2 regions of the Companilactobacillus halodurans genome follow, and region 1 is predicted to be linked to the other one. Evidence: a T-box and tRNA genes for the amino acid it is inferred to sense, from the RefSeq annotation. Region 1 holds a T-box; the other holds one or more tRNA genes.
The links. The T-box of region 1 lies ahead of asnS (asparagine--tRNA ligase). A T-box ahead of a tRNA ligase gene usually reads a tRNA of that ligase, here a tRNA-Asn.

Region 1 (8,909 bases):
ATGGAGATTAACATTTTTGAATTTATTGATACCTTGATTGATTGACAAATTAAAAATCAAACCTAAAACACTAGTCATAACGGTCTGACCTAAGGTTCTTCCCAAAGTTAACATCGAGGAAGCTGTGGCAACTTCTTTTTCACCAACAACTTCTTGTGCCACCAAAATATTCATTGTAACGACAATTCCTAAACCAGCACCCGTAACTCCAGAAATAATATAGAAGAGTAACATTGGAAAACTAGTTCTAGCAAATATCAATGGAATGTAAAACAACAATTGAATTATTGCAATCGGAATCGTGATATTTTTGGGAATAAATCTTTTAACTAAAGCTCCCACGAAAAACGATGCTACTAACCACATAACTGGACTTGGCGTGATGGCTAAGCCTGCAACAGAAGCTGGAACTTTATAAATCGACTGCAACCAAATCGGGAAATAAATCTGAAAGCCGCTCTGAACTCCACTAAGTAGCGATGCCGTTAAAATTTCAATCGTAAACAATTTATTCTTGAATAAAGTTAGCGGAATCATTGGATCGATTGCCCTTTTTTCTGCTTTAACGAACCAAATCGCAAAAGCTATAAAGATAATTGCCATTAATAAAGCAAGCAACCAATCAGGACTCTTATTGCCAAGTAACTGGAAAAGCAACAAGAGTGACACTAGAAAACCAGACAAACTGAAGATACCTTTAACATCGATAGGGTCTTTTTTGGCTGGCTTCTTATTTTCTTTAAATCCTATCAACGTCAAAATTAGGACGATTATCCCAAGTGGTACGTTGACAAAAAATATCCAGTGCCAATTCAATTTATCAACTATAAAGCCTCCAATTAGTGGCCCTAGAAGTGCTGAAATGCCCCAGGCTGTGTTGTTCATCGCCAACATATTGGAACGCCTCTCATAAGTAAATAAATCAGCAATCATGGTAAAAGTTGTGGGAATAATTGCTCCTCCACCGATTCCTTGAATCGCACGAAAGAAAATCAAACTATAAATATTGCTAGATATTCCACAAAGAAATGAACCTAGCGAAAAGACTATCAAACCCATCATGAAAACCGGTTTACGACCAATTCGATCCGACAACTTCCCATAAATCGGTGTACTGACCGCTGTGGTCAATAAATACATTGCAAAGACCCAACTTTGCAACGACAAACCATTAAGTTTACTAATAATTGTCGGCATAGCTGTAGTAACGATAGTCGTCTCCACTGAAGTCATAAAAGTCGCAATAAAAATTGCAATCATAATTAATAATAAATTGGATTCATTATTTTTGCGCATAGCTGACACTTCTTTCACAATCACAATAAGGAATTCTGCGTATTTGTACTTTTCCGCCCTCAAATTATTATTTTTGCAATCTAAATTCAACTTACACGTTCAAAAATTACACAATGGAAAATTTTTTATTATCAGAAACATTTATGTAATTACTTAAGACATATTTCATCATAAATTAAAAATTTAATTTTAAATTGAATTATTTATTAATGTAATTGAATGACCAGTATAATAAAATTTATAAGGAATTTCTTGACTATCTAAATATGTAATTATATTATCAATTATGTAATAACATATTAAATGTTTGGAGGACCTAAAATGACACAGTACGAATATACGTTAGATGAATTATCAAGATTAATAGACCACACAAATTTGCATGCTTACGCTTCAGCTAAAGATATGAAGAAGTTATGCGATGAGGCTAAGAAGTATCATTTTAGAATGGTAGCTATCAATCAAGTCCAATCAAAACTTTGTTATAATGAATTGAAAGATACTGATATTGATATTGGTGCAGCCATCAGTTTTCCACTTGGCCAAACTACTGTAGAATCAAAGCTCTTTGATATTAAAAATGCAATTGACAATGGAGCTAACGAAATCGACTACGTGATCAATATCACTGAAGTAAAGAATGGTAATTTTGATTATATTAAAGATGAAATGGAACAAATCGTTCGCGTTTGCCATGAAGACAACGTATTGATCAAAGTCATCTTTGAAAATGCTTATCTAACAAAGGATGAAATCAAGCATGTTGCCCAAATCGCCAAGGAAGTTAAGCCTGATTTTATTAAGACTTCAACTGGTTTTGGACCTAGCGGCGCTAAAGTCGAAGATGTTAAGTTGATGAAGTCAGTTGTAGGCGACGATGTTTCTGTTAAAGCGGCTGGTGGAATTAGAAATTCAGATGACTTTCTTGCAATGATCAGTGCGGGGGCTGACCGTATCGGAGCAAGCAGCGGCATTCCAATCATCAATGCTATCAAGAAACGTATGCAAGATGAAAATGTAGACACTATCAAGATTGATCGCGATTATAAGAAAAATATGAAATAGTTTTAGGAGATTATAGGGATGGACAGTAGAAATTTACCAAAGCACACAATTATTGAGCATGACCTTTTGACAAAAATCAAAAATGGTACTTATAAACCTGATACATTAATTCCCAAAGAAACGGAATTAATGGAGATTTATCATGTCAGCCGTCCGACTGTCCGTCAAGCTATTCAAGCACTAGTCAATAAGGGATTATTAGCTAAAAGAAAACGTCGTGGCACAATCGTTGTTCAAAATAAAATTTCACAAGAATTCGCCCATGTAATTGAAAGTTATAATGACGAGGTGAAAAATAAAGGATTAACTCCTAGAACGCACGTCATTCTTTTACAAAAAGAACTTCCCACTCAAGAGGTTTATAACAGCTTGAAAATAACTAAAGATGATTATGTCTTTAAACTCGTTCGACTTAGGTATGCTGATGACCAACCTGTCGTGCTCGTAACTAGTTACATCCCCTATAAAATTTTCCCTAAAATGGACCAATTTGATTTTGAGGATGTCTCGCTTTATGAAACAATGAATTCTAATGGCTGCCCTATCGATCAAGTCCGCCGAAAAATTGAAGTTTTAGCGGCAGATGAGACAACAGCCGATATGTTGAACATCGATATGAACGACCCAATCTTTTATTTCCATACAATTGGATTTACTACTGATGATGTTCCAGCTGAGTACTCGATTGCCAAATATCGTGGCGACATTAATTCCTTCGAGATTTATATTAAAAGATAATCAAATAGCACGACCTTATTCTTATAGATAAGGTTGTGCTATTTTTTTGAAATTAAAAATTAGATTCTTTTTACGCAAACTAGTAATATATAATGATGTAGTTTAAAAACAAGGGAGTAATCAACGTGACAGAATCAACTTATTGGTCAAATATTGTCGCAAATGCTAAAGCAGAGCACCGACCATTTTTTACCATGGCACCAATGGAAGCCGTCAGTAATACTGTCTTTCGACAAGTAATCGCTAAAGCAGCTGCACCGGACGCTTTTTTCAGTGAATTCGTTTATGCAAAAGGAATCACTGATCCAAATACTAAATTTCCAGTTGATGGACGACTTTATATTGGACCCACGGAAAAAAACCGGCCGGTAGTTCAACTTTGGGGTAATGTCCCTACTGACTTTGAAAATGCCACAATAGCTTTGAAACAGCAAGGCTTTAAAGCCGTTGACATTAACACTGGTTGTCCTGATAAGACTGTCATTAAAAATCACGGTGGAAGCGACTTAATACGTAATCCGGAATGGATGGAATCGGCAGTCGTTGCTGCCAAAAAGTCTGGCCTAGCTGTCAGCGTCAAGACCCGCCTAGGTTATAGCAAACTGGAAGAGTATAAGGATTGGATTCCCGAATTACTCAACCAAAATGTCGAATTACTGACGATTCATTTAAGAACCAAAATGGAAATGAGCAAGGTCCCCGCCCACTTTGAAGTCATTGACGATATTTTAAAGATGCGCGATGAAATTGCCCAAAATACTTTGATTCAAATCAATGGCGATGTTCCAGATTTTAAAGCTGGTGTAAAACTAGCCCAAGAACATCCTGGACTTGATGGAATTATGATTGGTCGTGGCGTCTTTTCAAATCCATTTGCCTTCGAAAAAAATCCTACCAAACATTCATTGGAAGAATTATTAGATTTATTGCGAATGCAATTAAACCTCTTTGATGAATTCTCACAACATTACGATTTGCCACGTTTCCCATCACTGCGTCGCTTCTTTAAAATTTATGCCCGTGATGAATTAGGTGCCAAAAATTTGCGTGATAAAATGATGACTGCTGATACCACTGATGGCGTTCGTAAGATTTTAAATGATTTCCAAAAAAATAATTGATTATTTTAAACTCATTGACGATTCTCAATGGGTTTTTAGTTTGGCTTAAATTAGTTTTTTTACTACCAAAAGCATTGTCATGAGTGTTTTAATTGACAATACAAAACGTCTAGGTTAGTCTAAATCCGAGAAATTTTTTAGTGCTATTTAAGATTTTTGATTTGAAATCATTAATGAAAGGAAGTTAATCAAAATGAGTAAAGTCAGCACAGAAAAAGTAGAAAGAATTGGACGAATTGCTAGTATTATGTCAGTTCTTATGTATGTTTCGTACGTTCCACAAATTCTCTCGAATCTATCGGGGAGCAAAGGCAATCCTATTCAGCCATTAGTGGCTTTTATCAACTGTACTATCTGGACTGCTTATGGATTTTTACAAAAGAAGAAAGATTGGCCTATTATTTGGGCCAATGTACCTGGAATTTTTCTAGGTGCCGCAACATTTATTACCGCAATTTTTACTTTTAACTAAATCAATATATTTTAATCTAATCTTATGGTAAAAAAATTTACCATAAGATTTTTTATTTTCTCCTTCGCCTTTTTTGGGGTTTCCTCAATTTGTCGATTGTTCCTAGTAATAACATTTCAAACACTTTGTAAAATATTCCCAAAATAATTAATGCTCCAAAAGTTCGTCCACTAGCGGCTGTGAATATCCATCCCCACATTTGATCCATTACATTTCCAGATAATTCTTTCATCATATTACTATCCATCAGATTATTAGTAGTCATTAATATTTTTAGCATCAATTTACCACGCCTTATTTGTTTTCTAAACTAAAAGTACGAAAAAAGCTTTAGAACCCGATTGGATTCTAAAGCTTTTTTGATACATTATTAAAATTCAGCATTACCTGGTGTTCTTGGATAAGCAATGACATCTCTGATATTTTCCATACCAGTGATATACATAACTAGTCTTTCAAAACCAATACCAAAGCCTGAGTGAACTGTACCACCGTACTTACGTAATTCTAAGTACCACTTGTAGTCGTCTTCGTTCATATCGAGTTCGGCCATTCTCTTTTCCAATTTATCAAGACGTTCTTCACGTTGTGATCCACCGATCAATTCACCGATTTCAGGAACTAACAAGTCAGCTGCAGCAACGGTCTTGCCGTCGTCATTAGCACGCATGTAAAAGGCCTTGAAGTCTTTTGGATAATCAGTAATGAAGACAGGCTTCTTGTAAACTTGTTCTGACAAGTAACGTTCGTGTTCTGAATCTAAATCTAAGCCCCAGTAAGGTTTAACTTCAAACTCAACGTCAGTTGCTTTTTCCAAGATATCGATAGCATCTGTATAAGTTACGTGAGCAAATTGTTCGCCAGCTGTAGCTTTTAGACGGTCAATCAAAGTATTATCAACATTTTCATTCAAGAAGTCTAGTTCTTCTTTAGCGTGATCCATGACATAGTTGATAACGTATTTCAACAACTCTTCTGAACAGTCCATCTCATCTTTCAAGTCAGCGAAAGCAAGTTCTGGTTCAATCATCCAGAATTCGGAAGCGTGACGTCCGGTATGAGAGTTTTCAGCTCTAAAAGTTGGTCCAAAGGTATAAACATTGCGGAAAGCTAATGCAAATGGTTCTACTTCTAGTTGACCACTAACAGTTAAGTTAGTTTCTTTTCTGAAGAAGTCTTTTTCGTAATCAACTTTGCCATCGTCTGTCTTAGGAACATTGTTCATATCTAGTGTTGTAACTTGGAACATTTCTCCAGCACCTTCAGCATCGGAACTTGTGATGATTGGTGCGTGAATGTAAACAAAGTCATTGTGTTGTAGATATTCGTGAATAGCAAAGGCTGCTAGTGAACGAATTCTGAAAACTGAATAGAAAGTATTGGTTCTAGGACGCAAATGAGCAACTGTTCTCATGAATTCATATGAGTGAGCTTTCTTTTGCAATGGATAATCAGAATCAGATGAACCTTCTTCAATCACTTGTGTAGCGTGAATTTCAAATGGTTGTTGTGCTTTAGGAGTAAGTGCCAATTCACCGACAACTTTGATAGTTGTACTGATTGGATATTTAACTACTTCAGCGTAGTTTTCCATATCGCTAGTAATAACGACTTGAACATTCTTAAAGAATGAACCGTCATTTAATTCAATAAAGCCAACTCTTTTTGAACCTCTGATTGTACGAATCCAACCAGAAACAGTGATTTTGTCACCATCAGCAAATTCTTTTTTGTATAAATCTTTAACTAAAACGTTTTGCATCGATTTCTCCTCTTTAAAATTGGAATACTATGGACTAAAAAAGATCCTCCATCCCTAATAAAAGGGACGAAAGATCTTTTCCGCGGTACCACCCAAGTTTTTTTATAAAAACACCTCAAAATATGCTTAGCATATCTTCCAATTGTAACGCATTGGGTAACGTCTTGACCTACTACGACTTCAGCCAGAATTTTACAAAGATGTTTTTCCTATATACCGACACGTTAAGGTCTCACTAGTCTTAACTCCCTGTGGATAAAGTAGATAGTACTCCTTCTTTTAATATCTTACATATTAATTTTCTTAAATGTAGCATATTTTCATACAGCTTGTAAAGTACAATATAGGAGGATTCTAAATTAAGATTGAGGGATTTAAATGAAAAAATTTACTAAATGGTTATTAGGGATAATTATCTTACTAGTAGTCATCGTTTTTACTACTGTTATCGTTGTCAAAAATAAGGAATATTCTCCTAGCTCTTCAGCTATTTCTGTTGCAAAAACTTCTCAAACCGTTAATGGAACAATTAAATTCCCTGGGCAAAAAGATAAGCCAAGGGTTATTTTCTATCCTGGAGCATTGGTTTCTCCAAAGAGTTACAGTATTTGGGCCTCGAGAGTCGCTCAGGCAGGATTTTCAGTCTACATCGTCCAATTCCCTTTGGATTTAGCAGTCTTGAATGTGAACGCTGCTAATAAGGTTCACAACCAACAGCCTTATGTAATTGGTGGACACTCTTTAGGCGGAACTATGGCCAGCCGCTATGCCAAAAATCATCAAAAAAACTTACGGGCGGTCTTCTTTTTAGCAAGTTATCCTGAAAAGAAAGGCGACTTACATGAAATTAATGTCCCTGTATTATCACTAACCGCTACAAACGACGGCGTCTTAAATCAATCACACTATAAACAAGCTAAAAAATTACTACCAAACAAAACTATTTATCAAGTAATTCAAGGTGGCAATCACGCCGGCTTTGGTAGCTATGGCAGACAAAAAGGAGATAATAAAGCCACTATTACTAATAGAAAACAGCAAATATTAATAAGTAACCTGTTGATTAAATGGTTAAAACAATCCGTTCGTGAATAAATTAAAGCGTTTTCATAGTTTTCCACAAAAGCGCATACATTTTTGTTATACTGTAACTAATCGTTACAATTTCTGGGGGAATTATGACTATCTTATTTAAGAAAAAATTGTTTTTAACTGAGGATGCTAATGAATTTATTGAAGGATATCTTGATTACATCAGGGATGTTAATCCAGAAGATATTTATGAAGGATTGACTGACAAGCAAATTCTTAAAAATAAGTTCATTTTTAAAATTTATCAATTAGAAAATCTCGATTCACTGAATGTTAAATGGGTGATTTCTAATAATAAAGTCAGCGTAAAAGCTAACTTTTGGAATTCAAAGAGCGTTACTCTCGGTTCTATCAATTTGAGTCAAGGATTCAGAAATGTTTCAGAACAAGATTCGTATCCGACCCTCAAAATTTCTGGTGGAGAATATAAGAAAGTTGTAACGAATGAATTTGGTGAGGATACGATTAAAACTTATTTTGAACCTTATCAACTGACACTTGAATTGCATAAAGCCGATTCGACTGTTTATAAATCGCAAAAAATCGATACACTTTATCATTCTGCCTTCAAAACCGAATCAAGCCTTGTTAAAACAGCTAAACTGCTAATGAGTTTCTTTGCAGTTTTTGGATTGGTACTTGGGCTCGGATTCATGTTTGCCGGTTTCTTCTTAACCGGCTTAATGGTGATAATTGCTTTCTTTGGGGTCAACTCGTACACGCTGTTGATTTCAGGATCGCGTCTAACGCCACAACATCAAACAATTAATTAATTTATAAAGACGAAAAAAGTCGTTGAGTGAATAATTCATTCAACGACTTTTTTAATTGTTTTATTTAAAATTTGCACGAAAATCAGCAATACCCTTCTTCAAACGATTCAAGCCATCCACAATCATTTCTGTCGGACTGGCAATATTCATTCGGATAAAGTTTTGACCATCGCCACCATATACATCTCCAGGAGTAATAATCAAGCCGGTATCTTTTCGAATAAATTCTGTTAAGATTTTAGAATCTTTCGTAATTTCAGATGTATCGAACCAAAGTAAATAAGTTGCTTCACTTGGCACCCAATAAATTCCAGGGATTTCATCAATAGTAGCTAAAATCAATTTGCGATTGCTCAACAATTTATCCTTTAAAGCGTTTAACCAAGGTCCACCCTTTGTATAGGCCGCAATAGTTCCTGGAATAGCTACAAAATTGGGTTCGGCTAATTCCTCGCTGTTGAGTCCTCGGCTAACTTGAGCTCGTAAGTTTTCATCCGGAACGATTATCGTTGCCGCATGCAGTGCCGCGACGTTAAAAGTTTTACTTGGCGAAACTGCCACCACAACGTTACGCAAGTATTGTTGGTCTA
Region 2 (7,630 bases), on a different contig from region 1:
TCGGTATCACAGCTGGTGAATCAGCAACGCCAGAAAAGAGTATTCCTAAGGCTATCAAACAAGTCTTTTGGAGAATCCTTCTATTTTATATTTTATCAATCGCTGTTATTGGTGCCTTGATTCCTTATACAAGTCCTAACTTGTTGGGTTCAGGTGCTGGCGATATTGCTATCAGTCCATTTACGATTGTCTTTAAGAAAGTCGGGATTCCTTTAGCCGCTGGAGTCATGAATGCTGTAATTTTAACTTCGGTTATTTCAGCTGCTAACTCAGGTCTTTATGCTGCTAGTCGGATGCTTTGGTCAATGAGTAAAAATGGCATGGCACCTAAGGCTTTTCAAAGAACTAATGGTCGTGGGGTTCCCGTCTTCTCACTTCTTTTGACAGCGCTAATTGGAGCCATCGCGCTATTTACAAGTTTATATGGCGACTCATTTTATGAATTACTAGTTGCTGCTAGTGGGTTGACTGGATTTATCGCTTGGCTGGGAATCGCTTTTTCCCATTACCGCTTCAGAAAGGCTTACCTATATAAGGGATACAGTCTCGATGATTTGAGATACAAGGCTAAGTGGTTCCCATTTGGTCCAATTTTAGCCATTATCTTAGGTATCATTATTATTTTGGGTCAAGATGTTCGTTCAATGGTTAATTTCAACTTTGGACGTTTATTGATTAGTTACAGTGGTTTGATTATTCTCTTTATTTGCTGGGCTTACTACAAGATTAAGCATAAGACTAAGTTCTTGAAACTTGAAGATATCGATGTTGAGCAAGAAAAGAAGGATAATCATTACTAGTTGAAATTTGTGATGCTTTAAACTATTATTAAAGATGAATATAACGCTAAAAGAGTGCCTACTCACAAACCCTTCAGAGAGACGATGGTCGGTGTGAATCGTTAAGGTTTTTATTCCAGCATTCTATGGTAACGGGTAATTCCGTTCGGTTTGATCCGATAAAATCTGAAAGTGCAGTGTATTTGCATACGCTGAAACTGGGTGGTACCGCGAATAGTCGATTCGTCCCTTTATTGGGATGAATCGGCTATTTTTTATGCGTTAGTTTTTATCAAAACTGTTTACTTATGTGGCACAGTTAAAATATAGGAGGTTGGTCATGTTAGACATTAAGTTGATTAGAAAAGATCCAGATTGGATTAAGGATAAATTAGCTTCACGTGGCGTTAAGGCTGAAGAAATCGATGAATTGCTTTCATACGATGAAAAGCGTCGTGACTTGTTAGTTAAGACTGAAACATTGAAAGAAAAGAGAAATAAGGTTTCTCAAGATATTGCAACAAAGAAACGCAACAAGGAAAGTGCTGACGATGAAATTGCTGCTATGAAACAAGTTGGTAGCGATATTAAGTCAATCGATAGTGAACTTGAAGAAGCTCAAGAAAAGATGAATTATATTTTGGTTCGTCTTCCTAATATTCCCGACGATTCTGTTCCTGTTGGACCTGACGAAAGCACTAATGTGGAAATCAGAAAGGTTGGCGCTATTCCTAAGGAAGGCTTCAAACCTCGCCACCACTGGGATATCGGTGAAGAACTAGGAATCTTAGACTTTGAACAAGCTACAAAGGTTTCTGGTAGTCGTTTCGTTTACTACATTGGTATGGGTGCCAGATTGGAACGTGCAGTTTATAATTTCATGTTGGATCAACACCAAAAGGAAGGCTATACCGAAGTAATTCCTCCATACTTAGTTAACAACGATGCTATGTTTGGTACTAGTCAATTTCCTAAGTTTACTGAAGACGTTTATACCGTAATGGTCGACGAAAACCCATTGACTTTGATTCCAACTGCTGAAGTTCCATTGACGAACTACTTTGCTGATAAGATTTTGGATGAAAAAGACTTGCCTAAGTATGTCACAGCTCTAACACCTTGCTTCCGTTCTGAAGCTGGTTCTGCTGGTCGTGATACTCGTGGTTTGATTAGAATGCACCAATTCAACAAGGTCGAAATGGTTAAGGTGGCAAAGCCTGAAGAATCATACGACGAATTGGAGAAGTTGACAGCTAATGCTGAAAACATTTTGCAACAATTAGGACTTCCATATCACGTTATCGTTCTTTCAAGTGGGGATGCAAGTTTCAGTTCTGCTAAGACTTATGACCTTGAAGTTTGGATGCCTGCTCAAGACAAGTATCGTGAAGTTTCAAGTTGTTCAAACTGTCTTGATTTCCAAGCTCGTCGTGCTCACATTCGTTATCGTGATGCTAATGGCAAGACTAGATTGGCTCACACATTGAATGGTTCAGGACTAGCTGCTGGTCGTACAGTTGCTGCAATTCTTGAAAACAATCAAAATGAAGACGGATCAGTAACAATTCCCGATGTTTTAGTACCATATATGGGTGGCGTAACAAAAATTACTAAAGAAAATGCCAAATAGTTATTGACCTAAAGCCGATAAATTGATAAAATTTAATAGTTCTGTTAAAGAGCTATTGAATTATTCCGGATTAGCTCAGTTGGTAGAGCATCTGACTGTTAATCAGGGTGTCGTCAGTTCGAGTCTGACATCCGGAGTTATAATACTTAGGAAAACCTAGGTGTCCAATAAATTACATCTAGTTCAAAGAATTAGATGTAATTTTTTTATAGGTTTTTCTTTATTTTTGCCGTCTTAGCTCAGTTGGTAGAGCATCGGTATCGTAAACCGGCGGTCACAGGTTCAAATCCTGCAGACGGCATAGATAATGAAGTGAAATATCCTTCCAAGTAAACGTTGAGTAATCAACGTTTACTTTTTTTTTGCAAAAAAACACGATAACCAATCTTTTGATTATCGTGTTTATTACTTTAATTAAATTATTTTATTTGGTTTAAAGCATTTTGAACAGCTTCTTTAATTGCCTTACTTGAAGCGGAAGCACCAGAAACTGTATCAACATCAGTTGAGTTCTTCTCAACGATTTCTTGAGGAAGTTCTTTAACAGCTTTCAGTCCGTAATCGTCAGATTCGCTTTGTTTCAAAATTTCGATATTTTCGATATCGGATTTATTTTTGGCAGTGACCCGAACAACGATTTCATTGCCCATGCCAGCAGTTGACTTGCCGATATATTGGTTAGCTTTAGTTTCAAAATGTTCTTCACCAACATCAGAGCCTAAACCAGATTCGTGAACGCTAGCTGAAGAATTGGCATCAGTTTGGACTGTTTCAACTTTAATTTCAGGTTTCTTTTCGGCAGCATTTTCACCGGCAATTTTACCGAAGATTAAATTCTCAGCTAGGTTGCTGCCACCGTTATACTGACGTCCCATCAAACTGCCCAATTCACCAGCAGCATAGAGATGTGGTATAACGGCGTTATCATTGTCGACGACCTCAGCCTTGGAGTTGTGAACCGGTCCACCTTGGGTATTCAACAATCCTTGGACCATTGCCAAAGCGTAATAGGGACCATCGTTATCAAAGGCTGTTAGAGTTTTTGCATCACGGTTATAAGCATAATCGTGTTTTATCTCGGCAAAATGATTGAAGTCTTTAATCGTTTCTTTTAGTTTATCAACTGATACATTCATTACTTTACTTAGACTTGCTAAGTCGTCAGCTTTAACGACTGCCTTTAAAAATTCTGGATAAGGAGCATTCTTGTCGTTTTTCAATTCATCGTATTTCTTTTGATCGAAGACGACGTAAGGGTGGCGTTGAGCATTTGGGATTCTCCAATTGCCGTGATCTTTGATGTGTCCATGTCTATGGATTTCATTTTCATCGAAGTAACGAGTTCCATCGTCTCCAACAACAATCAAGCTGCCTTGATGGAAGGCTGGCCAATCGAAGGGAAGAAATTGCGAACGTTTGCCGTCAGCAGGCTTTGGAGTTAGGCCATGAAAGATGCCATATGATTCATAGTTGTTCATGTTGTAAAGTTGAGCACCAACTTCGCTAGCCATCTTAACGCCGATACCTTTGTTATAAAGCGAACCGATTGGGTTCAAACTAGTTTCACCAAGATAGTTTTCAACCATCTTGTGGTTATTTTCAAAGCCACCTGTTGCCAATACGACGCCGTTATTTGCACGGACGTTGAGCAGTTTACCGTTACGCTTGATTTGAACGCCGACGATTGCCTTAGTTTCAGGGTTTTGAATCAAGTGTTCTGCTGGCGTTTCATACAAAACGTCAATTTTATCAGCACGGTCTAAAACTTGTTGACGAAGGTTCTTCCAAAGGGCTGAATCAGCGACACCTTCGTGAACAGCAACTAAATCATGAGTAGCTTGACCACGAAATTCGGGGTATTCGTGAGCCATAAAGTGCAAGGCTTTTGAAACCGGTGAGTCAGGGTGTTTTCTCATGATAAATGGCTTAACGCCCAAATATTTTTCTAAGTAATCAGGGATATTATAAAGTCCCTTAACATAAGTCTCCATTAAATCTTTATCGTATGATAAAGGAAATGCAAGGTCTTGATAATATTTTCTCAAGTCATCTAAGTTAGAACCTGAAGAAATAACTTGACCAGCATAACGGGTATTTCCACCTTCATGACCCTCTGGAGCAGAGTCTGTAATCAAAACTTTACTATCGTTATCCGCAGCAAATCTAGCGGCAGATGCACCTGCGCCACCAAAACCTAAGACAATGACGTCATAACTTGCATCCCATTTTATTTTTGAATCCTCAAACATTTAATTCACTCCATTTCCTCACAATGTTAGGATTAATATACCGCTAATTTGTGATATTGTGAATAAGTTCCCTTTGTCGAGAACGACAATTAGAGCTATCATGAGAGAGCTTGCAAGTGTTTATCTATTTTGAAAACGAATTGAGGATTTTCCATGGGATTAATAAATAAGAGCTATTACGCTTTAGGAACGCTGATAAATTTATCAGTCGCAAAACCCAGTAGCATCGATGATTTAGATGCTGGTTATGCGCTGATTCAAAAGTTTGAAGATAAATTAACTGTCAATCGAAAGGAATCTGAGGTCATGTCGATTAACCACCAAGCAGGTAAAAGACCAGTCTCAGTTTCGCTCGATACTTATAATTTGATTAAAAGAGCTGTTTTAGTCAGCCAAAAGCACTTAGGCTTCAATGTTGCTATCGGTCCCTTGGTCAAGCTGTGGAAAATTGGCTTTAAGGGTGCCAATAAACCAAGCGATGAAGATATTCAAGCACGTTTGAAAATTATTGATCCAGAAAAAATTATTTTAGACGATGCAAAACAATCCGTCTTCTTACAAGAAAAGGGTATGGAGATTGATTTAGGTGGTATCGCTAAAGGCTATATTGCTGATGAAATTAAAAAATTGTGGTTAAAACGAAATGTCAAAACCGGAATTATTGATTTAGGTGGCAACGTCTCATTAGTAGGACCAAGTCTACATGAAGATGGTTTGTGGAATATCGGCGTTCAAAATCCTCTTAAACCTCGTGATGTTTCATTAGGAGTCTTACGTACTCCTGAAAAATCGATTGGTACTTCAGGAATTTATGAGCGTAAATTAGTTGTTGACGGTCATGAATATCATCACATGTTCGACTCAAGAACTGGTTATCCGATTCAAAATAATTTAGCCAGCGTCACGATTGTCAGCGATAAATCTATCGATGGCGAAATTTGGTCGACCTTAGGATTTTATCAAGGTATTGAAAAAGGCAAAGCGATGATTGAAGCTCAACGAGGGATTGAGGCTGTTTTCATAACTAAAGACTTGGAAACTGTTGTAACTAGTGGCTTGAATAATTTCAAACTAATATAAGTATTTTATATATTACTAATATAAAAAAGTATATTGATTTAATTAGTGAAACATTTTACAATGAGCTTGGGAAATTAATATAAATGGGATGATTTTTGATATGAATAAATTTATAGCAATTGTTGGATCAAATTCAAAGAAGTCGACTAATCGTGAATTATTGCAGTATATGAAGCAACATTTTCAGACCAGTGCTGAAATTGAGTTAGTCGAAATCAAAGGGTTGCCACTCTATAAGAAGACGCCTGATCAATTCGTTCCGCAACGGGCTAAAGATATTGCCAAAAAAATTGTGGATTCAGATGGCGTTATTATTGCTACACCTGAATATGACCATTCAATCCCCGCAGCTTTATCCAGCGCTCTAGCTTGGTTGTCATATGGCATTCATCCATTCGTGGATAAGCCAGTGATGATTACTGGAGCTTCTTATGGATCACTGGGTTCATCACGAGCTCAATCGCAACTGCGCCAAATTTTAGATTCACCTGAACTAAAAGCTCGCATCATGCCAAGTTCGGAATTTTTGTTAGCACATTCATTGCAGGCTTTCGATGAAAAGGGCAATTTAGCAGATAAAAAGGTTTCAAAACAACTTGATGGACTCTTTAAAGACTTTTTGCAATTCGTTAATATCTCTAAGCAATTAAATAACGCCAGTGATATCAACAAGCAAAAGGCAAAAGATTTCTCATGGGATAAAGATTAGGAGGAAAAGATATGAAATTAGTAGGTATTGCCGGTTCAATCGCTGAACAATCATACAATCGGACTTTATTGAAGTTTATTGCAAAACATTTTGAAGGTTTAGTTGATATCGATGTCTTAGATATCAATGACGTACCAATGTTTTGCCAAGATGACGACCAAACTAATAGTCCTGCTATTCAAGATTTGAATAAGAAAATCAGTGCTGCTGACGGAGTTATCATTGCTACTCCAGAACACAATCACAGTGTCCCTGCTGCTTTAAAGAACGTCATCGAATGGCTCTCATATAAGATTCATCCTCTGGATGGAAAGCCAGTTATGATTGTTGGAGCATCCTATCACTCACAAGGGTCAGCCCGCGCACAGTTGCATTTGCGTCAGATTCTTGAAGCTCCTGGTGTTAATGCAGTTGTTTTGCCCGGAAATGAATTCTTGTTGGGTAATGTCAAAGAAGCCTTCGATGAAAATAATGATTTAAAAGACCAAAGAACGATTGATTTCTTACAGACGACCTTGCAGAATTTCATCAAATTTGCTCGTGTCATCAATATGATTGGTACGACAAACGATTATGAAGATGAAGATCTCAGTGCCAAGACTGGTACCGATACTACGGTCAAAGGTGTTGAGATGAACGACGACGATTGGCTCGACAAGGCTGCTAAAAAGGTCAATGCAGTTGAGGGTAATAGCTACGTCAAACTTGACAGTGGACTTCTAACAGTCAATCAGTTGAATTACTTCTTGAAGACGATTCCTCTAGAATTGACTTACGTTGACGAGAACAACCAATTTATTTATTACAATAGAGCTCTACCAACTGAGAAGATGTTGGCTAAGAGAACGCCTGCTCAAGTTGGAGATAGTCTTGATAAGGTCCATCCCGATATAAAGCGTGTTATTAAACATGTCAAACAAGTTATCAATGAGTTGAGAACTGGTAAATCAGACCTTGTCTCGATGCCCGTACCTGGCGATGAAGAAAAAAGCCACGTGATGCACTATTATAAGGCAATGCATGATGAGGATAATAATTACAAAGGCGTTAATGAATGGGCAGTTGATTTGAAGCCAATTGTTGACTATTACTTGCAAGCAACTGGTCAAAAATTAGTTGCTGATCCAAATAGTCAAGTTGATGCCACTTCTGGTGCTTCAAAACAACCGGCTAAACCAGAAGT

Region 2: it has a tRNA-Asn gene. The T-box ahead of asnS (asparagine--tRNA ligase) is inferred to sense a tRNA for this amino acid. The anticodon was not compared.

Annotation. Positions count from the first base shown of each region.
Region 1 is NZ_VDFO01000010.1:32,837-41,745, reverse strand. Features, by position in the region: gene FHL05_RS03745 (MFS transporter) at 1-1,296, opposite strand, end outside; gene deoC (deoxyribose-phosphate aldolase) at 1,618-2,361, shown strand; gene FHL05_RS03735 (GntR family transcriptional regulator) at 2,380-3,099, shown strand; gene FHL05_RS03730 (tRNA-dihydrouridine synthase) at 3,225-4,220, shown strand; gene FHL05_RS03725 (SemiSWEET family transporter) at 4,414-4,692, shown strand; gene FHL05_RS03720 (hypothetical protein) at 4,745-4,972, opposite strand; gene asnS (asparagine--tRNA ligase) at 5,063-6,454, opposite strand; T-box leader at 6,514-6,743, opposite strand; gene FHL05_RS03710 (alpha/beta family hydrolase) at 6,833-7,549, shown strand; gene FHL05_RS03705 (hypothetical protein) at 7,633-8,319, shown strand; gene FHL05_RS03700 (MalY/PatB family protein) at 8,380-8,909, opposite strand, start outside.
Region 2 is NZ_VDFO01000004.1:200-7,829, reverse strand. Features, by position in the region: gene FHL05_RS01475 (amino acid permease) at 1-800, shown strand, start outside; gene serS (serine--tRNA ligase) at 1,120-2,409, shown strand; tRNA gene FHL05_RS01465 (tRNA-Asn) at 2,474-2,546, shown strand; tRNA gene FHL05_RS01460 (tRNA-Thr) at 2,638-2,710, shown strand; gene FHL05_RS01455 (FAD-binding protein) at 2,829-4,658, opposite strand; gene FHL05_RS01450 (FAD:protein FMN transferase) at 4,812-5,738, shown strand; gene FHL05_RS01445 (NADPH-dependent FMN reductase) at 5,839-6,447, shown strand; gene FHL05_RS01440 (NAD(P)H-dependent oxidoreductase) at 6,459-7,630, shown strand, end outside.